Regions from separate parts of the [Enterobacter] lignolyticus SCF1 genome, predicted to be linked through region 3. Evidence: predicted binding sites of a transcription regulator. Region 3 holds the regulator's gene; each other region holds the start of a gene.

Region 1 (7,267 bases), 460 kb from region 3:
ATCCACCTGGAAGGCTGCATTATTGGGCTGTGAGCATAAGCGCGTACCGGATGATTTGGAAAACCATCCGGTTATTACCGGACACGAGTGCGCAGGGGTTATTGTCGAAGTCGGAAAAAATCTGCAAGGGCAGTATAAAAAGGGGCAGCGTTTTGTATTGCAACCGGCAATGGGGCTGCCAACCGGATATTCAGCAGGGTACAGCTATGAATATTTTGGCGGGAACGCCACCTATATGATTATTCCGGAAGTGGCGATTAATCTGGGCTGCGTTTTACCGTATCACGGCTCTTATTTCGCGGCGGCGTCGCTGGCGGAACCGCTGTGCTGCATTATTGGCGCCTACAATGCGAATTACCACACCACGCCCTATGTGTACGAGCACCGAATGGGGATAAAACCCGGAGGCAATCTGGCGTTGCTGGCCTGCGCAGGGCCGATGGGGATTGGGGCTATTGACTATGCCATTAATGGCGATATCCAGCCTTCGCGCGTGGTGGTGGTGGATATTGACGATGCGCGTCTGACGCAGGCGAAGACGCTGTTGCCGGTCGAGTGGGCGAAGGAGAAAGGTATTGAGCTTATTTACGTCAATACCCGTGATGACGACGATCCGGTCGGGATGCTACGCGCACTGACCGGCGGCGCCGGGTTTGATGATGTCTTCGTCTATGCGGCCGTGCCGTCGGTGGTGGAAATGGCTGACGAGCTGCTTGCGGAAGACGGCTGCCTGAACTTCTTCGCCGGGCCGCTTGATAAGGCGTTCAAGGTGCCGTTCAACTTTTACAACGTGCACTACAACAGCACTCATGTGGTGGGGACCTCCGGCGGTTCGACGGAGGATATGAAAGAGGCTATTGCGCTCAGCGCCACCGGGCAGCTACAGCCCTCCTTTATGGTGACGCACATCGGCGGGCTGGATGCCGTACCGCATACCGTGCTGAATCTGCCCGATATTCCCGGCGGTAAAAAGCTTATCTATAACGGTGTGACGATGCCGCTGACGGCGATTGCTGAATTCGGGGAAAAGGGAAAAGCCGACCCGTTATTCAGGGCGCTGGCGGATCTGGTGGCGCAGACCCACGGTATCTGGAACGAAAAGGCCGAGCGGCATCTGCTGGCGCACTTCGGCGTGGATACCGGGGAGGTACCGGCATGATGTCTCTGGCATGGCTGCTGTTTCGTGTGACCGAACAGGCGGCGCTCGCCGCCTGGCCGCAAATCGGCTGCGGCGACAAGAATAAAATTGACGGTCTGGCGGTTGCCGCAATGCGCGAGGCGCTAAACGACATTGCGTTTCAGGGGCGGGTCGTCATCGGCGAAGGAGAGATCGACCGCGCGCCGATGCTATGGATTGGCGAACAGGTCGGCACCGGCGTTGGACCGGAAGTGGACATCGCCGTGGATCCCATCGAAGGCACCCGGATGGTGGCGATGGGCCAGAGCAACGCGCTGGCGGTGATGGCGTTTGCGCCACGCGGAACGCTGCTGCACGCGCCGGATATGTACATGAAAAAGTTGGTCGTGAACCGTCGGGCGCAAGGGGCGATCGACTTGGCATTACCGCTGGCGGATAATTTGCGCAACGTGGCGCAGGCGCTGGACAAACCGCTGGAGAGGTTGCGGATGGCGACGCTCGATAAGCCGCGGCTACGTCCGGCGATTGAGGAAGCGACTCGGCTGGGTGTGAAAGTGTTCGCCCTGCCGGACGGCGATGTGGCGGCAAGCGTGCTGACCTGCCGGGAGGAGAATCTCTATGACCTGATGTTCACCCTCGGCGGCGCGCCGGAGGGGGTTATCTCCGCCTGCGCGGTAAAAGCGCTGGACGGAGATATGCAGGTCGAGCTGGTTGATTTTTGCCAGGCGAAAGGGGAGTCGGTCGAAAACCGCCGGATTGCCGACAGCGAACGTCGCCGCTGTGCCGCGATGAACGTTGAGGTAAATCGCGTCTATTCACGGGATCAACTGGTCGCCAGCCGGGAGATTCTCTTTTGCGCAACCGGGGTGACGGGCGGCGAGCTACTGAACGGAATACGCCAGGGCGCGGACGGTCTGCGTACGCAAACATTACTGATCGGCGGCGCGGACCGAACGTGTAATATAATAGACTCCCTGCATTCCTGGTGATTTATTGAGAAACGAATGGCGACGATGACAGAGGATGATGTACTGGAGCAACTGGATGCTCAGGAAGATTTACTCGCGTTTATGGCGAAGGCAAATGACATTTTGCTGCTGGCCGTAAAGCGTTTCCTGCCGTCGTTGTTCGTGAATAATGATGAAGAAATCGTGGAATATGCGGTGAAGCCGCTGCTCGCCAGGCGCGGGCCGCTTGACGATATCGACGTGGCGTTGCGTCTGATTTATGCGCTGGGAAAGATGGATAAATGGCTGTATGCCGACATTACCCATTTTTCCCAGTTTTATCAGTACCTGAAAGGACAGGATGATATTCCCGGTTTTGCCGACGATATCACCTGGGACTTTATCAGCAACGTAAACTGCATTACGCAAAACGCGACCCTGTACGGCGCGCTGAAATCGATGAAGTTCGCCGATTTCGCCGCCTGGTCCGAGACGCGTTTTGTCGGGATGGTCAAAACGGCGCTGGCGCTGGCGATAGCGACGATCTTTAAGGAACTTGATACGTGAATTTAACGTTGCAGATTAACGGGCTGGAAACCAACGCCTGGTACGATGATGATGAGATTGAACGCGTACACAAACCACTGCTCGCCCGCCTCGGGCGACTGCAGGCCAGTGCTGGCCATCGACGCCTGATTGTCTTTCTCAGCGCGCCGCCGGGAACAGGGAAATCAACCCTCACCACCTTCTGGCAGTATTTGTCGCAGCAACATCCCGAACTGCCCGTGGTGCAGACGCTGCCTATGGACGGTTTTCACCACTATAACGTCTGGCTTGACGCGCACGGGCTACGGCAAAAGAAGGGGGCACCTGAGACCTTCAACGTGGAAAAATTCGCGCGCAACCTGCAGCAAATCCGCGACGGCAACGGCCGCTGGCCGCAGTACGATCGTCAGCGTCATGACCCGGTAGAAGAGGTCATTGAGGTGACTGCGCCCGTGGTTATCGTTGAAGGTAACTGGCTCCTCTCTACTGATGCCGAATGGCGGACGTTACGGGAATGGTGCGATTTCACCCTTTTTATCCGTGCACCGGAGAGCCTGCTGCGCCAGCGTCTGATCGCGCGCAAGCAGGCGGGCGGCCTCTCTGCGCAGGAAGCGCAGGCGTTTTATGCCCGTACCGACGGGCCGAACGTGCATCGCGTGTTGCAACACAGTCAACGCGCCGACCTCACTCTGGAAATGACGCCAGAGGGGGGATACCGGCAGGCGGCGGACTGAGCGCGATTCCCCCGACTGGAATAATTTTTTTAGCGAATGGCCTGGGAAAATGTGACCTGTGTCAGATATCTGTCCAGTTTGTCTGGACAATCGTTTCTTTTATTCCTTGTTTCGCTTATTCTAGCTGAAGCGTTTCAGTTGCTTAAGCGTTCGACAAATAATCAATCAGTCGCAGTTTGTGACTGGCGAGGATTCCCCTCGGTGCGTTGCTGGATTACTCTGTCAGCCACCTCAACTCAGGGATAGCCTTGCAGGAGACCTATGACCGTACGCGTAGCGATTAATGGCTTCGGTCGCATTGGACGTAACGTGGTTCGTGCTCTGTATGAATCCGGACGTCGTGCGGAAATCACCGTGGTGGCAATCAATGAACTGGCGGATGCTGCGGGCATCGCGCATTTGTTGAAATATGACACCAGCCATGGGCGCTTTGCCTGGGATGTTCGCCAGGATCGTGAGCAATTGTTTGTCGGCGACGATGCCATTCGCCTGCTGCACGAGCGCAGTATTGACGCTCTGCCATGGAGCGAACTGAATATTGACGTGGTGCTGGACTGTACCGGCGTGTACGGCAGCCGTGCCGATGGCGAAGCCCATCTGGCTGCCGGGGCGAGAAAAGTGCTGTTCTCACACCCGGGCGGCAACGATCTTGATGCGACGGTGGTGTATGGCGTGAACCATGACCAGCTTGCTCCCGAACACCGTATCGTCTCAAACGCCTCCTGCACCACCAACTGCATTATTCCCGTCATTAAACTGTTAGATGATGCCTGGGGCATTGAATCGGGGACCGTGACGACTATTCACTCTGCCATGCATGACCAGCAGGTGATTGACGCCTACCACCCTGATTTACGACGCACCCGCGCGGCCAGCCAGTCTATTATTCCTGTGGACACGAAGCTGGCGGCGGGTATCACCCGTATTTTTCCGCAGTTTAACGATCGTTTTGAAGCCATCGCCGTGCGTGTGCCGACCATAAATGTGACGGCAATCGATCTTAGCGTGACGGTGAAAAAACCTGTAAAAGCCTGTGAAGTCAATGCGTTGCTGCAAAAAGCAGCGCTGGGGGCATTTCATGGTATAGTTGACTATACGGAATTACCGTTGGTCTCAACAGATTTTAACCACGATCCGCACAGCGCCATTGTCGATGGCACGCAGACGCGGGTGAGTGGTTCGCACCTGATCAAAACGCTGGTCTGGTGTGATAACGAATGGGGTTTCGCTAACCGGATGCTCGACACGACGTTAGCGATGGCCGCACAAGGTTTCAGGTAAAGCGCTCAGGCGCTTGCAAAACTTTATCAAGAATCAACGAGAGGATTCACCATGTCTGTAATTAAGATGACCGATCTGGATCTGGCTGGTAAACGCGTTTTCATCCGTGCCGATCTGAACGTACCGGTTAAAGATGGCAAAGTTACCAGCGACGCGCGTATCCGTGCCTCCCTGCCGACCATCGAGCTGGCCCTGAAGCAAGGCGCTAAAGTGATGGTGACTTCTCACCTGGGTCGTCCGACCGAAGGCGAGTACAACGAAGAATTCTCTCTGCTGCCGGTTGTTAATTACCTGAAAGACAAGCTGTCCAACCCGGTTCGCCTGGTCAAAGATTACCTGGACGGCGTTGACGTCGCTGCCGGCGAGCTGGTGGTTCTGGAAAACGTTCGCTTCAACAAAGGCGAGAAGAAAGACGACGAAGCGCTGTCCAAAAAATACGCCGCGCTGTGCGACGTGTTCGTCATGGACGCTTTCGGCACCGCGCACCGCGCGCAGGCGTCCACCCACGGTATCGGCAAATTTGCTGACGTTGCCTGTGCAGGCCCGCTGCTGGCGGCTGAACTGGACGCGCTGGGCAAAGCGCTGGGCAACCCGGCTCGCCCGATGGTGGCTATCGTTGGCGGTTCTAAAGTGTCTACCAAGCTGACCGTTCTGGATTCCCTGTCTAAAATCGCCGATCAGCTGATCGTCGGCGGCGGCATCGCGAACACCTTCGTTGCCGCTCAGGGCCACAACGTGGGCAAATCCCTGTACGAAGCTGACCTGGTTGACGAAGCGAAGCGTCTGCTGACCACTTGCGATATCCCGGTTCCGTCTGACGTGCGCGTAGCGACCGAGTTCTCTGAAACCGCAACCGCAACCCTGAAATCTGTTAACGACATCAAAGATGAAGAGCAGATTCTGGACCTCGGCGACGTTTCTGCGCAGAAACTGGCTGAAATCCTGAAAAACGCAAAAACTATCCTGTGGAACGGCCCGGTGGGCGTGTTCGAATTCCCGAACTTCCGCAAAGGTACTGAAATTGTTGCTAACGCCATCGCCGACAGCGACGCGTTCTCCATCGCAGGCGGCGGCGACACTCTGGCGGCTATCGACCTGTTCGGTATCGCCGACAAAATCTCCTACATCTCCACTGGCGGCGGCGCATTCCTCGAATTCGTGGAAGGCAAAGTGCTGCCAGCTGTGGCGATGCTCGAAGAGCGCGCTAAGAAGTAAGTTTGTTCAGGCGGGGAAACCCGCCTGTTTTTCAGCGCGCTGAAAGGCTCGCTTACCCGTTTCAACGGTCGAAGATACAGATACAGGACTACGTAACATGTCTAAAATTTTTGATTTCGTAAAACCGGGCGTGATCACTGGTGATGACGTTCAGAAAGTGTTCCAGGTAGCAAAAGAAAACAACTTTGCTCTGCCGGCAGTTAACTGCGTGGGCACTGACTCCATCAACGCTGTTCTGGAAACTGCGGCAAAAGCGAAAGCGCCGGTTATCGTTCAGTTCTCCAACGGCGGCGCTTCCTTCATCGCGGGCAAAGGCGTGAAAACCGACGTTCCTCAGGGCGCGGCGATCATGGGCGCTATCTCTGGCGCGCACCACGTTCACCAGATGGCTGAGCACTACGGTGTTCCGGTTATCCTGCACACTGACCACTGCGCGAAGAAACTGCTGCCGTGGATCGACGGTCTGCTGGACGCGGGCGAAAAACATTTCGCTGCGACCGGTAAGCCGCTGTTCTCTTCTCACATGATCGACCTGTCCGAAGAGTCTCTGGAAGAGAACATTGAAATCTGCTCCAAATACCTGGCGCGCATGTCCAAAATGGGCATGACCCTGGAAATCGAACTGGGTTGCACCGGTGGTGAAGAAGACGGCGTGGACAACAGCCACATGGACGCTTCCGCACTGTACACCCAGCCGGAAGACGTTGACTACGCGTACACTGAGCTGAGCAAAATCAGCCCGCGTTTCACCATCGCGGCATCCTTCGGTAACGTACACGGCGTTTACAAGCCGGGCAACGTGGTGCTGACGCCGACCATCCTGCGCGATTCTCAGGACTATGTTTCTAAGAAACACAACCTGCCGCACAACAGCCTGAACTTCGTCTTCCACGGCGGTTCCGGTTCTACTGCAAAAGAAATCAAAGACTCCGTAAGCTACGGCGTAGTGAAAATGAACATCGATACCGACACCCAGTGGGCAACCTGGGAAGGTATCCTGAACTACTACAAAACCAACGAAGCTTACCTGCAGGGTCAGCTGGGCAACCCGAAAGGCGAAGACCAGCCGAACAAGAAATACTACGATCCGCGCGTATGGCTGCGTGCCGGTCAGACGTCTATGATCACCCGCCTGGAGCAGGCATTCAAAGAACTGAACGCGATCGACGTTCTTTAATCTTTGTCTGAAAAATAGACGAAAGCCCGCTGCAAAGCGGGCTTTTTTATTGTCTGTACCGCAGAATGATAGCGTCCATTTTTGTGACCAACTTGGCAAAATCAACGATTATTGTTTACTCTTAGCCGCTCACCTGTCATCCCGGTAGGGTATTTATTGCCCGGCGGGCAGCCATAAAAGGAATATGTAATGGAAGATTTAAACGTTATCGACGGCATAAATAACGCAG
Region 2 (7,267 bases), 800 kb from region 3:
ACGGTCATATTGGTTTTATCGAACCAAACGACGGTTTGCCGGTGAATGTCAGTAAAGTTGATCTGCACGTAGCGTCCCAATCGCATCCGATGGTATCGGGAAAGCACGATGTTAAGTTTGGTATCTCCTTAGGTTTGCAGGAAATTATGTCGGCAAAAAAGGTGATATTAATGGTCACTGGCGAACATAAAAAAGAGATCTTCGACAAACTGCTGAAGAGTAAAATTACAACATCGCTGCCTGCATCGCTTGTGAAAATTCACCCAAATGCAGAAATCGTCTTCTCTGAAGATGTTCTGTAAACCGAAAATGGCGTCGGGCCCCGTTCTCTTACGGGGCTTTTGCTTTTTCAGCCGTCAGCTTGCTTTTAGATTCCTCTGTCGCTTTCTGCTTACGCGCCTGCTCGTCCATAATGAGCCGGTAGGCGATGTAGTATTTGTAGATATTGCTGACGTAGGTCACCGTTTCGGCGCCTATCTTCTCGGCGGCCAGATGTTCGACGTTGCCAAACCAGATGTTAGGGTCAAAACCGCGTTGCTGGGTCTCTACCCGCAGGCGGGCGATGCGCGCCGGTCCGGCGTTATAAGATGCAAATGAGAAAAGCGCCTTATCGAGGGGGGTCATCGGTTCGTCGCCGTAGTACTGGTCTATCATCCAGCGCATGTATTTCACCCCGGCATGGATATTGGGGTCCAGGCTGCGAATATCACCGACTTTGAGCTCTTTACCGGTTTTCGGCATCACCTGCATGACGCCAATGGCGCCCACCGGGCTGCGGACGGACTGGTTAAGGCGTGATTCCTGATAGCCCTGGGCGGCCATCAGCAGCCAGTCTACGTCATACTGCTCGCCGTACTTTTTAAACAGCTCCACCATCGCCAGAAATTTACGCCGCTCTTTCTCCGCCGCCGCGTTTTTGACGTATTTAGCATCTTTGAGATAGCGCAGCAGAATGGTATTGCCGACCGTGCTGCCCTGGCCGTTTTCTTTAATGAAGGTATTCAGCAGAGCGAGCAGCTGCGGGTCGTCTTTGCGTACCGCCCAGGCGATGCTGGCGTTATCGCGCAGGACGATGTTTTCGTGCACCTGAATTTTTGGAAACACTTGTTTCCAGAAAAGCGCCTTGTGGCGATCGACGACGATCAGCGGAATCAGTCCTGCGCTCAGCATCTCGATAAGATCTTCATCTTCGAGCGCTTCGGGAGCGGCCTCCAGGGTCACCGGCGGGCGCGATTCTTTGGCGAAATGGGCATTCAGCGCCGTCAGGCTCTCGTAGTAGCTTGATGACGGGCGTACAAATACCGTTTTACCGGAAAGCGCCTCGAGGTTCTCCACGTCGGGAGAGGCTGGGCCAGAAATCAGCAGCTCCTTCACGTTCGGGTAGAGCGGTTCGGTAAACGTCACCTGCGCCTGGCGACCGGGGGTGATGGTGAGGTTGGCGGCGGCGATATCGCCTTTACCCTCGTTGAGCGCGGTGAAGAGCTGGTCGCGCGCAACCGGCACAAAGAGGATGCGTACTTTCAGGTGGCGCTGTTTCAGCTTGTTCTCTTTGGCGAGCTTGCTGTTCAGGCCGCGCTCAAATTCAATAAAGATGTCGTGGGTCGCGCCGCGCTGAGTGCCTTTATCGATGAAGAAAAAGGTCTTGCTGTAGGTGGTCAATACCCTGATCACCCGCCTGTCGAGCATACCGGGAAGATCCCCTTTCCAGGGTTTCAGCATATCGTTGATGTTGACTTCCAGCGTCTCACGCTCCTCTTGCTTCGGCGGTTTATCCTGCGCGGGCGCGGCGCGCACGGCGCCGACGAGCAGCAGGGCGGTGAGACAGGTAACGCTTGCGATAATGAATCGCTGCAAAGAGAAAGAGATGGCATTCATGGCGCGGCACTCCGCATGGTGCATCTTTTGAGTCTAGCCAAAACAGGGTGAGTTGTAAGGGAAAGAGAGCGCCGTAGGGGGGAACATGGGGGCAAAAAAATGCCCCCGGCAGGAGGCTATCGTTTATCAGGTCAGCACCATCGGCCATTCCGGCGGCGTCTGGTTCATCGCCTCGATCATCACGGTTTTGATGTTGCCCCAGACGGCAGCGATATCAACCAGCGTGATGCCGAGCAGGCCGGTGGCGAACCAGCATGCCGCCGCGATGCCCAGGCAGCTGCTGATGACGGCAAGACCGGCAAAATCTGATTTACGCAGCTGGATATTCAGCGTGCTGGCCAGAAACATCAGCCCGGCGCTTACCAGCGGCCAGCGCAGCAGTACGACGCTGGCGGTAATTGAAGCCATAAAACTCCCCTCTGAGAAAACGTGCCGGAGATAGCGCACGGTTGCTCCTCGGTACGAGGGGGATCGGCTATCGTTTGGCATTCAATAAGTTAATGAAACAGAGTGTTCCGTTGCATTTTAATGTGTGAACTATATCACGTTTGATGGTTTATTCACCAGCGGATTGCCGGGGTTTTTGTGCGCCTGGCAGCGGAAAACCCCCGCAATACGGACAGGGTCGGCGTCCGGGTCTGCTGCTGGCAATGTAAACAGCATGCATCTGAATTGCCTAATTAATAGCGAACTTAATGAAAACGTCGGCTTCTCTTTCAGTTTGGCTTACGGAAAAATATTATCATAATCGTCTGATATGTGTATTTTGCTGTAAAAAGAGAGTTGCTAATACCGAATGATTCATGCAACGTAATCACCTGTTAAAAAAGCATTCAGCCTGAAAGACAGGTGCGTAAATGCAGGGATTTAGCTGAAATGAATCGTAGTGCGCGACGTCAGATGCTGCGTGGGGTAGGGCTTATCACGGTGGTGCTGCTACCCGTGATGCTCGCGCTTTGGTTCGCGCAAATCCGGGCTGAGGCGGAAACGCATGCCCAGCTACGCACCTTCGCTCATCTGGTGCTGGCGAAAACGGAACACGTGATTCGTCAGGCGGATTTAGCCCGCGATGCGGCGGAGCAATATCGCGGCGATATCTGTACGCCGCAGCATCAGCAGCAGATGCTAAATATTATTCGCGGCCGTTTATATGTCGCCGACTTAATTTATGCCAGAGATGACCGGTTTTTATGCTCAACCGCCGTTCGGCCGGATAAACCCTGGATAATGCCTGCCGCCAATTACCACCGCAAACCCGATATCGCCATTTATTATTACCGTAATACGCCTTTCTATCCCGGCTATAACATGACCTATATGCAGCGGGGACAATACGTCGTGGTGATTAACCCGCTCTCCTATGGTGAAGTGATCACGGATGATGCGTCCCTGGCATTCGGCGTCTACGATACAAAAACTAATGAATTCTTCTCGAGCAGCGAGAATGCCAACCTGGCGTCATTCAAATCGCTGATCCGCGATAGCGACTACGCCTTTGAACGTCACGATCGGTTTTATACGATTGCGCTTTCGCCGCGACGTCCTATCGCTATTATTGTGTCATCGTCAAATGCGCGCTATTACCAGAACTTCCGCCATCAGGCGACGCTGACGCTGCCGCTCGGCCTGATTTGCAGCATGCTGATTCTGCTGGTGTGGTCGCGTACGCAGCAGCGGTTCAATGCGCCAAAGCGCCTGCTGATGCGGGCATTAACCCGGCGGCAGCTTTGCCTGCACTATCAGCCCATTATCGATATCAAATCCAACCAGTGCGTCGGCGCGGAGGCGCTGCTGCGCTGGCCCGGGTTTGACGGTCCGGTGATGAGCCCGGCGGAGTTTATTCCGCTGGCGGAAAAAGAGGGGTTTATCGAGCAGATAACCGACTATGTGGTGGAGTGCGTCTTTACCGACCTGGGCTTTTTCCTGCAAAACAACCCGCAGCTGTATATTTCGATTAATCTCTCGGCCTCGGATTTCCACTCTTCGCGGCTGATTTCGTTAATTTCGGAAAAGGCGCGGCAGTACCGGGTGCGGGCGCAGCAGATTAAAATCGAGGTCACCGAGCGGGGCTTTATCGACGTGCCGAAGACCACGCCGGTGATCCAGGCGTTTCGTCAGGCGGGCTATGAGGTAGCGATCGATGACTTCGGCACCGGTTATTCCAACCTGCACAATCTGTACTCGCTGAACGTAGATATCCTGAAAATTGATAAATCGTTCGTTGACACGCTCACCACCAACAGCACCAGCCACCTGATCGTCGAGCATATCATCGAGATGGCGCAGAGCCTGCAGCTCAAGGCGATTGCGGAGGGCGTCGAGACGCATGAGCAGGCCGCCTGGCTGCTCAAGCGCGGGGTGCAGTACTGCCAGGGGTGGTATTTTGCCCGGGCGATGCCGCCGCAGGCGTTTATACAGTGGCTTCAGCGCCCGGTGCAGCAGACCGTTCAGGCCGAAATCTGATGGCGGTAGTCGCTCGGCGTACGATCGAATTCGCGGCGGAATACGCGCGAGAAGGTCTGCTGCGAGACATACCCCAAATCCATCGCAATATCAAAAATCGGGCGCTGCGTGGTTCTTAGCGCTTCTGCCGCCAGCAGCAGGCGTCGCTGGCGGATATAGTCGCCCAGCGTCTGATGCGTCACCGTGCGGAACATCCGCTGCAGATACCATTTTGAATAGCCGGATTTTTTGGCGACTACGTCAATGTTAAGCGGTTGATCGATATGTTCATCAATCCATTCAATCAGCGTTTGAATAATATCGTGATGGGACATAAGCGGCCTCTTTCTCAAATCTCGATTCGTCGTTTTGTCTGCGGGCGAGTATAATTCCTCAAGTTAACTTGAGGTAAAGCGCTTTATGGAAAAGAAATCTCCCCGCATCAAAATGCTGCTGACGCCCGGCGAAGTGGCGAAGCGTAGCGGCGTTGCCGTCTCGGCGCTGCATTTCTATGAAAGCAAAGGGCTTATTCAGAGTACCCGCAATGCGGGCAACCAGCGGCGCTACCGCCGCGACGTGCTGCGCTATGTGGCGATCATCAAGATTGCGCAGCGCATTGGGATTCCGCTGTCCACCATCAGCGATGCCTTCGGGGTGCTGCCCGAAGGCCATACGCTCAGCGCCAAAGAGTGGAAGCACCTCTCGTCCCAGTGGCGCGAGGAGCTGGACCGGCGCATCCACACCCTGGTGGCGCTGCGCGATCAGCTTGACGGCTGTATCGGCTGCGGCTGCCTGTCGCGGCGGGACTGTCCGCTGCGCAACCCGGGCGATAAGCTCGGCGAGAAAGGGCCGGGCGCGCATTTTATGGATGACGAATAAAACGAAAGCGCCACAGAGGGCGCTTTCGTGTTTCCCGGTCTTTGTCTTTCACTCTATCCCGTTGGTTCACGGGAGGGTCTCCCCCGACATCAACACCCCTCAGTCGATCACATGTGGGTTGGAGGTTCCGGATTGTGCTGACACTTTAATTCTATTCCCTGAGCGTGGATTTGCCACCTGAAGCGGTGATTTTTTCGGCAAAAGTTTTCCGGCAAATGGCGACGGTTTCGTTCGTTATTTTGAACAAAAGTGTTGCCAGATTGCGCATGGACGATAACGTTTGCGCATACGTTGTCGATTTCTTCGCCGCCATCGGCGAAATTTAGCGAAATGGCGCAAACATCTGTTGAAAACGCCCTGCTAAAAGCCAGATAATCGTTTGCCTTTTTCACCCGACGCCTTTCTGACGCTGTTTTCAGTAGCCGGAAAGGCCGAAGGGTATCGTTAAAACCCGTTTTTTTCTGCGCGGAGTTAATCGTTTGCTTTTTTGCGGCTCCCCTTTGCCGCGATGTAGCACATGGAGATGACGCTTAACTGACAGTAGAAGGTCCACCACGCAGATGAACGGATGATAAAAAACTCTCAGGGGATGTTTGCTATGTCTACGCCTTCAGCGCGTACCGGCGGTTCATTGGACGCCTGGTTTAAAATTTCTGCTCGCGGCAGTACGGTTCGTCAGGAAATCGTCGCCGGTTTAACCACCTTCCTGGCGATGGTGTACTCCGTCATCGTCGTACCAGGCATGCTCGGTAAGGCCGGTTTTCCGCCTGCGGCCGTGTTTGTCGCGACCTGCCTGGTGGCCGGCGTCGGTTCGCTGGTGATGGGGCTGTGGGCAAATCTGCCGCTGGCGATTGGCTGCGCCATCTCGCTGACGGCGTTCACCGCATTCAGCCTGGTGCTGGGTCAGCACATCAGTATTCCGGTTGCGCTCGGCGCGGTGTTCCTGATGGGCGTGCTGTTTACGGTGATTTCCGCCACCGGCATCCGTAGCTGGATCCTGCGCAACCTGCCGCAGGGCGTTGCGCACGGCACCGGCATCGGTATCGGCCTGTTCCTGCTGCTCATCGCCGCCAACGGTGTGGGGCTGGTGATTAAAAACCCGCTGGACGGTCTGCCGGTCACGCTGGGCCACTTCGCCAGCTTCCCGGTGATTATGTCGCTGGTGGGTCTGGCGGTGATTATCGGCCTGGAAAAACTGAAGGTGCCGGGAGGCATTCTGCTGACCATTATCGGCGTCTCTATTGTCGGCCTGATTTTCGACCCGAACGTGCACTTCTCCGGCGTTTTCGCCATGCCGTCGCTGAGCGATGACAAGGGCAATTCGCTGATTGGCAGCCTCGATATTATGGGCGCGCTGAACCCGCTCGTGCTGCCGAGCGTGCTGGCGCTGGTGATGACCGCGGTGTTTGACGCGACCGGCACCATCCGCGCGGTGGCCGGCCAGGCAAACCTGCTGGATAAAGACGGCCAGATCATCAACGGCGGTAAAGCGCTGACCACCGACTCCCTGAGCAGCGTGTTCTCCGGCCTGGTCGGCGCGGCGCCTGCGGCGGTGTACATTGAGTCGGCAGCCGGTACGGCGGCGGGCGGCAAAACCGGCCTGACGGCGATTACCGTCGGCGTGCTGTTCCTGCTGATCCTGTTCCTGTCGCCGCTTTCCTATCTGGTTCCGGCCTACGCGACGGCGCCTGCGCTGATGTACGTCGGCCTGCTGATGCTGAGCAACGTGGCGAAAATCGACTTTAACGACTTTGTGGACGCGATGGCGGGCCTTATCACCGCCGTGTTCATCGTGCTGACCTGTAACATCGTGACCGGCATCATGATCGGCTTCGCCTCGCTGGTGATTGGCCGCATCGTTTCCGGCGAATGGCGCCGACTGAATATCGGCACCGTGCTCATCGCGCTGGCGCTGGTTATCTTCTACGCGGGCGGCTGGGCTATCTAAGTCCGACGTTTTACCTTTCGATAACGGGTGGCTTCGGCCGCCCGTTTTTGTTTTATGGTGCTGTGCGGGCCTGTCTGGCCCTGGAGACGAGAATGAATAGGAATATTGAAAACGGCTGAAATG
Region 3 (7,267 bases):
GGAAGAGGAGGCATACCTTTCCGGCCTCGATAAAACGGCGTTTGTGGCGCGGCTGGCGCATTACTACTGCGAGATTAACGTTCTGCACCCGTTTCGCATTGGCAGCGGGCTGGCGCAGAGGGTGTTTTTCGAGCAGCTCGCCATTCACGCAGGCTACCTGCTCGACTGGCAGGGAATAACGCCCGAGGCGTGGAGCCAGGCAAATCAAAGCGGAGCGATGGGCGACCCGGCGCCCTTAACGGAATTGTTCACTAAAGTGGTGAGCGAAGCGCAGGATTCTGAGTAGAATAGCGCGGTTTGCTGTCACCGGAGCCGTCATGATCCTGCTTATCGATAACTATGATTCGTTTACCTGGAACCTCTACCAGTATTTCTGTGAACTGGGCGCGGAGGTGCTGGTGCGGCGTAACGATGAGGTGACGCTTGCGGAGATTGCCCGCCTTCAGCCGACGAAAATCGTCATTTCGCCGGGGCCCTGCACGCCGGATGAGTCCGGCGTTTCCCTTGAGGTGATTCGCCATTACGCCGGTAAAACGCCCGTTCTTGGCGTCTGTCTCGGCCATCAGGCGATAGCGCAGGCGTTCGGCGCCGCCATCGTGCGGGCGGCAAAGGTGATGCACGGAAAAACCTCCCCGGTCAGCCATTGCGGCGAGGGCGTTTTCCTCGGGCTGAATAATCCGCTGACGGTGACGCGCTACCATTCTCTGGTGATAGACCCGGCCACCCTGCCAGCGTGTTTTGAGGTGACGGCCTGGAGCGAGAGCGGCGAGATTATGGGGATCCGCCACCGCGAGTGGGATCTCGAAGGCGTACAGTTTCACCCGGAGAGCATCCTGAGCGAACAGGGGCACGCCCTGCTGGCGAACTTTCTGAATCGTTGAATTCTGGTTGCCATGTAATGATTTTTTATGCATATTTTGTGATTATATTTTCATAATCACAGCAGCATAAGAGGACCGACATGGCGACCGTTCAACCCGCAATTACCCGCGCGACTTTTGATGAAGTGATCCTCCCTATCTATGCCCCGGCGGAATTTATTCCGGTGAAAGGGCAGGGAAGCCGTGTGTGGGATCAGCAGGGCAAGGAGTATATTGATTTCGCGGGCGGCATTGCCGTAACGGCGCTGGGGCACTGCCATCCGGCGCTGGTGGAGGCGCTCAAGCGCCAGGGCGAAACCCTGTGGCACACCAGCAACGTGTTTACTAACGAACCGGCGCTGCGTCTGGGGCGTAAGCTGATTGATGCGACCTTTGCCGAGCGCGTGGTGTTTATGAACTCCGGGACCGAGGCCAATGAAACCGCCTTTAAGCTGGCGCGCTACTATGCCTCAACCCGCCACAGCCCGTATAAAAGCAAAATTATCGCCTTCCATAACGCCTTCCACGGGCGCTCGCTGTTTACCGTCTCCGTTGGCGGACAGCCGAAATACTCCGATGGCTTCGGTCCCAAACCGGCCGATATTATCCATGTGCCGTTTAACGATCTGCACGCCGTTGCCGCGGTGATGGATGACCATACCTGCGCGGTGGTGGTGGAGCCGATTCAGGGCGAAGGCGGCGTGACGGCGGCGACGCCCGCGTTTTTGCAGGGTCTGCGCGAGCTGTGCGATAAGCATCAGGCGCTGCTGGTGTTTGATGAGGTGCAGTCCGGCATGGGGCGTACCGGGTCGCTGTTTGCCTATATGCACTACGGTGTGACCCCGGATATTCTCACCACCGCGAAAGCGCTGGGCGGCGGTTTTCCGGTCAGTGCGATGCTGACCACACAGGATATCGCCAGCGCCTTTCATGTGGGGTCGCACGGCTCAACCTATGGCGGCAACCCGCTGGCCAGTGCGGTCGCCGGGGCGGCATTTGACATTATCAATACGCCTGAAGTGCTGAACGGCGTGAGCGCCAAACGTGAGCAGTTCGTCGGTCATTTGCAGCAGATAGACGCGCAGTTTGATGTCTTCAGCGAGATCCGCGGGATGGGGCTGCTGATCGGCGCCGAGCTAAAACCGCAGTACAAAGGGCGCGCGCGCGAGTTTTTACACGCGGGCGCGCAGGCGGGAGTGATGGTGCTTAACGCCGGGCCGGACGTAATGCGCTTTGCGCCGTCGCTGGTGGTGGAAAGCGCGGACATCGATGAAGGGATGGCGCGCTTTGCCCGTGCGGTCGGCGCGGTGGTTAGCGCTCGCTAAGCCGGGTGCGCAGCCAGATCCCATGACGCGGGCGCTGGCGCCAGGCCACCGACGAAATGGTGTGCATGGTGCTGAGGTGGCCAAGCACGCGCTGCAGGTGCTGCTCCATGGTGCTTAACGGACCATGGGACAGCATTTCAGGCGACTCCATGATGTTGGCATCGTTACTGCCGCCGGGCTCGTCATACTCAAGGCGCTGCTGGCAGCGCTGCAGAGCGATTTCGCACGACTGCAGGTAGCGCTCGGCCAGATCCGGCGTCAGCATATTATGCTCGCGCGCCAGCGTGGTCATGGCGTTGATATGTTCGACGATAAACTGGCTGTGGGTCACCCACAGCTTCATATCCGCCAGATAGTGCGAATTGAAGCCGGGCTCCTGCATGGCCTGGTTGAGCGAGTTAAACAGCGCGTTGTGAGCCTGATTGACCCGCATACGCTGGTAGGCGAGCGTCGGCGCCTGCGGGTCATCGCTCAGGATCAGACGCATCGCGTCCTGGTCGGCCTCCAGCGCGTCGTGGGCGTTTTTGCGCAGCAGGCCGCTCTGCCACTGCGGCCAGAGCCAGACCATCCCGCCAAGCGCTATCAGACAGCCTATTACCGTATCGATAAAGCGGGCGACGATAAACTGCTCGCCGTTGAGGGTCAGCAGCTGCAGCGTGTACACCGCCGTGACGGTAAAACCGACCATCGCCCAACCGTAGTTTTTCCGAATCGTCAGGTAGCTGATGAGCGTAATGAGCAGCATCGCCGCCAGAGTGTAGCCTTCCGGCACGTGGAAATGCAGAGCCCCGGCGGCGATAACCAGTCCGACCAGCGTTCCCGCCGCCCGGTGAAAGATTCTGACCCGGGTCGCGCTATAGCCGTTTTGCGTCACAAACAGCACCGTCATCATTATCCAGTACGGCTTCGGCAGATGCAGCGCCACCCCCATCAGGCTGGCGACGCTCAGCATCACGCTGATGCGCGCGGCGTTGCGAAAGGCCGGTGATTTAAGCGACAGATAGCTTCTGAGCGCAGGGATCAGCGGCAGGCGACGCTCTTTATCCGCCATAAGATTGCGCGGGTACAGCGGCCGCTGGAGGCGCAAAACGCGCGCGATCCGGCTGAAGTGCCAGGCGCAGAACTGCCCGACCGGGTTATCCGGATGCTGGCGGGCGATTTTTTCCAGCGCGCCTATTTGTTTGTCCATTGAAAAGCGCTGCGGGAAGCGGTGGTAGAGGATATCGTCAGCCATTACCCGCAGGCGCGCGGCGACCGTCTGCGCGTTCCAGCGGATCACCGCTTCGGCGTGGCTGCGTTCGACCAGCTTCTGCACCTCTTCCGGCAGGTGCAGGCTGACGGAGATATGCTCCTGCAGATCCATCGCCATCTGAAAAGCGCGCAGCAGGCGCTTATATTCGCTGTTCTTATTGGCCGCGAGCATGTGCAGCTGCTGGTAGCACTGGGTGATCAGGTCAACCGCCTTTTGCTGGCGGTTCAGCAGCGGCGGCAGCGCGGTCGACGGGTCGGTATGCTGGGTCAGCAGGCTGTATTTGGCTTCGCAGTAGTCGGCAAGCTGGCGGTAGAGCAGGCTGAGGGATTCTCTTAGCGGCTGCTCGCGCCACAGGGTGAACCAGAACCAGTTAAATACGCCGTACCAGAGGGTGCCGCAGGCGTAGATCAACAGCGGCTCCCACACCGGCATATTGCCCGCAAGGCTGAGCGTAAAGATGGCGGCGATGAGCGAGGCCGGGAGCAGGCGCGCGTGCAGGCTGCTGAGCTCGGCGGTGACGCCGAGCGTCATGGCAAGCCCGGTGAGGATCAGCGGCAAAGGAACGTCCTGCGCCAGCAGCAGCTGTACCGCCAGGCTGCAGCCGGCAAACAGCGAGCCGCCGATAATCAGGCGCTTGAAAAAGCGCTTATGGGGCGTGTCGAGGCCGGCGACGTTGCAGCAGGCGGGGACCAGGGAAAACAGCAGACCGTAGTTCAGGTAGCCCAGGAACAGGCCGACGGCAACCGGCAGGCAGAGCACCAGCGTCTGCCGCAATGCGTAGTTAACTTCGGGGTGATAAATCAGTCGGCGCCACATGAGTATAAAGACAAAAACGGCGTGTTGCGGGGGCAATACGCCGTGTGGTGGACTTAGCGGGTACCGTAAACCACGATGGTTTTACCGTGGGCGGAGATCAGGTTCTGATCTTCGAGCATTTTCAGGATACGGCCTACCGTTTCGCGAGAACAGCCCACGATTTGACCAATTTCCTGACGGGTGATTTTGATCTGCATACCGTCCGGGTGCGTCATGGCGTCCGGCTGTTTCGCCAGGTTCAGCAGGGTTTGCGCGATACGACCCGTAACGTCCAGGAAGGCGAGGTTGCCGACTTTTTCAGAGGTCACCTGCAGGCGACGAGCCATCTGAGAAGAGAGGCGCATCAGAATATCCGGGTTAACCTGGATCAGCTGACGGAATTTTTTGTATGAAATTTCAGCCACTTCACATGCAGTTTTAGCACGTACCCAGGCACTACGCTCTTGACCTTCTTCAAACAGGCCTAATTCACCGATGAAATCGCCCTGGTTCAGGTAAGAGAGGATCATCTCTTTCCCTTCTTCATCCTTGATGAGTACTGCAACGGAGCCTTTCACGATGTAATACAGCGTTTCTGCTTTTTCACCCTGGTGAATCAGCGTGCTCTTCGATGGGTACTTATGAATGTGGCAATGAGACAAGAACCATTCAAGAGTCGGGTCTGTTTGCGGTTTGCCAAGCACCATGCGCGGTTATCCTCTGTTATAAGCTTTCTCCAGCGGCAGCAATGAGATTGCCACTGGCTTTGCAATCGTATCCTTCCCTGTACCTGGGAAGTCGGCTGTCGGATTTTGATGCAGCCTGTAATTGAGATGTCCTCTGCATACATGCAGTACTTCAATGTATTACTGTAGCATCCCGACTGTTTTAGCATAGCTTTCGCCGCATGTCTCCTGGTGTCTCGCTTCAGCATGACGCAGGTCGCCTTCCGTTGCGAGAAATGTTATGTACGCGTAATCTGTCAGAAAAAATGCAACCAGGAGTTAACGAATATGCAAGCGCGAGTGAAGTGGGTCGAAGGTTTAACCTTTCTGGGTGAGTCAGCTTCCGGCCACCAGATCCTGATGGATGGCAACTCCGGTGATAAAGCGCCAAGCCCGATGGAAGTCGTGCTGATGGCGGCAGGCGGCTGTAGCGCTATTGACGTGGTGTCGATTCTGCAAAAAGGGCGCAACGACGTGACCGACTGCGAAGTGAAGCTGACTTCCGAGCGCCGCGAAGAGGCGCCGCGCCTGTTTACCCACATCAACCTGCACTTCATCGTGACAGGCAAAGCGCTTAAGGATGCGGCCGTATCGCGCGCGGTGGATCTTTCGGCGGAAAAATACTGCTCGGTGGCGTTAATGCTGGAGAAAGCGGTGAATATCACGCATTCATACGAAGTGATTGAGGCGTAATGGAGGGGGCATCGTGCGCGTTGATGCCCTCATCCTGACCCTCTCCTGACCGGGAGAGGGACTATGATCAGGCGATCCGCTTCCCTTCCATCAGCCGCTGCACCAGCGGCGTCATGATAAGCTCCATTGCCAGCCCCATCTTGCCGCCCGGCACCACCAGCGTATTCATATGTGAAATGAATGAGCCCTGCAGCATGGCCAGCAGCCATGGGAAGTCAATGTCTTCCAGATTGCGGAAATGAATCACCACGAAGCTCTCATCCAGCGAGGGGATGCCTTTGGCGGCGAACGGGTTCGAGGTATCGACCGTCGGCACGCGCTGGAAGTTGATATGGGTGCGCGAAAACTGCGGCGTGATAAAGTTGATGTAGTCTTCCATTGAGCGCACTACCGAATCCATCACCGCTTCGCGGGAGTGGCCGCGCTCGCTGGTATCGCGAATGAGCTTTTGGATCCACTCCAGGTTGACGATGGGCACCACGCCGACCAGCAGGTCCACATGGCGCGCCACATCGTGCTGCGGCGTCACGACGCCGCCGTGCAGCCCTTCGTAGAACAGCACGTCGGTAGGCTCCGGCAGCGGTTGCCAGGGGGTAAAGGTTCCCGGCACCTGGTCCCAGGGTACCGCTTCATCGTAGGTGTGCAGGTATTTGCGCGACTGGCCGCTCCCCGTTTGCCCGTAGGTGGTAAAGGTCTGCTCCAGCAGGCCAAAATCATTAGCATCCGGACCGAAGTAGCTGATATGACGGCCTAAATCGCGCGCCTTACGGATGGCCATGTCCATCTCCGGACGGGTGTAGCGGTGAAAGCTGTCGCCTTCCACTTCCGCCGCGCGGAGGTTCAGTTGGGCAAAGATTTTACGAAAGGCGAGGCTGGTTGTGGTGGTTCCTGCGCCGCTGGAGCCGGTTACGGCGATCACCGGATGTTTGGCTGACATGTCGAACAACTCCCTGAATAAGCAATTGTTTTAGTATAGTCAGCCGCGAAACTGGGTGCGGGGCATAATATTGACCGTCTCGTGCAGTTCTGACCACACCAGTACGGCTTCCCCGCGTTGTAGCTGTTGTTTGACGTCGGCGACCTTGTCTTCAAGCGTTCGTTCATGTTCACCATAATCGGTGCCTTCACGCAAGACAAAGCTTTCAATCAGATTATCCAGCGTCTGCGGATCGAGTTCCTGCCAGGGAATGATCATGGCGCGGCTCCTAACCAGCGCGTCAGCCAGTCCGGAATGCGTTGTTCCAGCCACATCTGCGGGCGCCGCGGGGTGCCGCCGACAAAGCCTACGTGACCGCCATGCTCCGTCAGCTGATACTGAATATTCGCTGGCAATTCTTCCTGAGCGGGAATGGAGTGATGATCCATAAACGGATCGTCCTTCGCGTGGATAATCAGCGTCGGATGGGTTATCTGGCTCAGCACCGGCATTGCGCTGCACTGGCGATAGTAGTCTATCGCATCGGCAAAGCCGTGGATTTTCGCGGTGATCAGATCGTCGAAGTCGCGGATGCGGCGCACGCTCTTGAGCTGTTTAAGATCGACGGGCAGCGTGCCGGGATACGCTTTGAGCTTGCGCGAGGCGTTCGCTTTGAGCAGATTCAGCAGATAGCGCTGGTA

The links. Region 3 encodes CRP, which controls carbon source genes, mostly activating them, when cyclic AMP is high. Its sites were predicted from a motif close to ATGTGANNNNNNTCACAT; they were not measured.
Region 1: a site for CRP is predicted at 3,415-3,432, ahead of epd (erythrose-4-phosphate dehydrogenase). Genes of this name have one in related genera too.
Region 2: a site for CRP is predicted at 2,406-2,423, ahead of ENTCL_RS20500 (YjcB family protein). Genes of this name have one in related genera too.

Annotation. Positions count from the first base shown of each region.
Region 1 is NC_014618.1:856,915-864,181, forward strand. Features, by position in the region: gene ENTCL_RS04115 (zinc-binding dehydrogenase) at 1-1,159, shown strand, start outside; gene glpX (class II fructose-bisphosphatase) at 1,156-2,127, shown strand; gene ENTCL_RS04125 (MltR family transcriptional regulator) at 2,143-2,652, shown strand; gene ENTCL_RS04130 (nucleoside/nucleotide kinase family protein) at 2,649-3,365, shown strand; gene epd (erythrose-4-phosphate dehydrogenase) at 3,627-4,646, shown strand; gene pgk (phosphoglycerate kinase) at 4,698-5,861, shown strand; gene fbaA (class II fructose-bisphosphate aldolase) at 5,959-7,038, shown strand; gene mscS (small-conductance mechanosensitive channel MscS) at 7,228-7,267, shown strand, end outside.
Region 2 is NC_014618.1:4,415,746-4,423,012, reverse strand. Features, by position in the region: gene ENTCL_RS20510 (6-phosphogluconolactonase) at 1-302, shown strand, start outside; gene ENTCL_RS20505 (MltF family protein) at 331-1,875, opposite strand; gene ENTCL_RS20500 (YjcB family protein) at 2,002-2,283, opposite strand; gene ENTCL_RS20495 (EAL domain-containing protein) at 2,752-4,338, shown strand; gene soxS (superoxide response transcriptional regulator SoxS) at 4,323-4,652, opposite strand; gene soxR (redox-sensitive transcriptional activator SoxR) at 4,738-5,196, shown strand; gene ENTCL_RS23295 (hypothetical protein) at 5,304-5,588, opposite strand; gene ghxP (guanine/hypoxanthine transporter GhxP) at 5,795-7,144, shown strand.
Region 3 is NC_014618.1:401,681-408,947, forward strand. Features, by position in the region: gene ENTCL_RS01830 (putative adenosine monophosphate-protein transferase Fic) at 1-286, shown strand, start outside; gene pabA (aminodeoxychorismate synthase component 2) at 318-881, shown strand; gene argD (bifunctional acetylornithine/succinyldiaminopimelate transaminase) at 962-2,185, shown strand; gene ENTCL_RS01845 (YccS/YhfK family putative transporter) at 2,172-4,253, opposite strand; gene crp (cAMP-activated global transcriptional regulator CRP) at 4,307-4,939, opposite strand; gene ENTCL_RS01855 (OsmC family protein) at 5,246-5,650, shown strand; gene ENTCL_RS01860 (phosphoribulokinase) at 5,718-6,587, opposite strand; gene ENTCL_RS01865 (YheU family protein) at 6,627-6,845, opposite strand; gene ENTCL_RS01870 (hydrolase) at 6,842-7,267, opposite strand, start outside.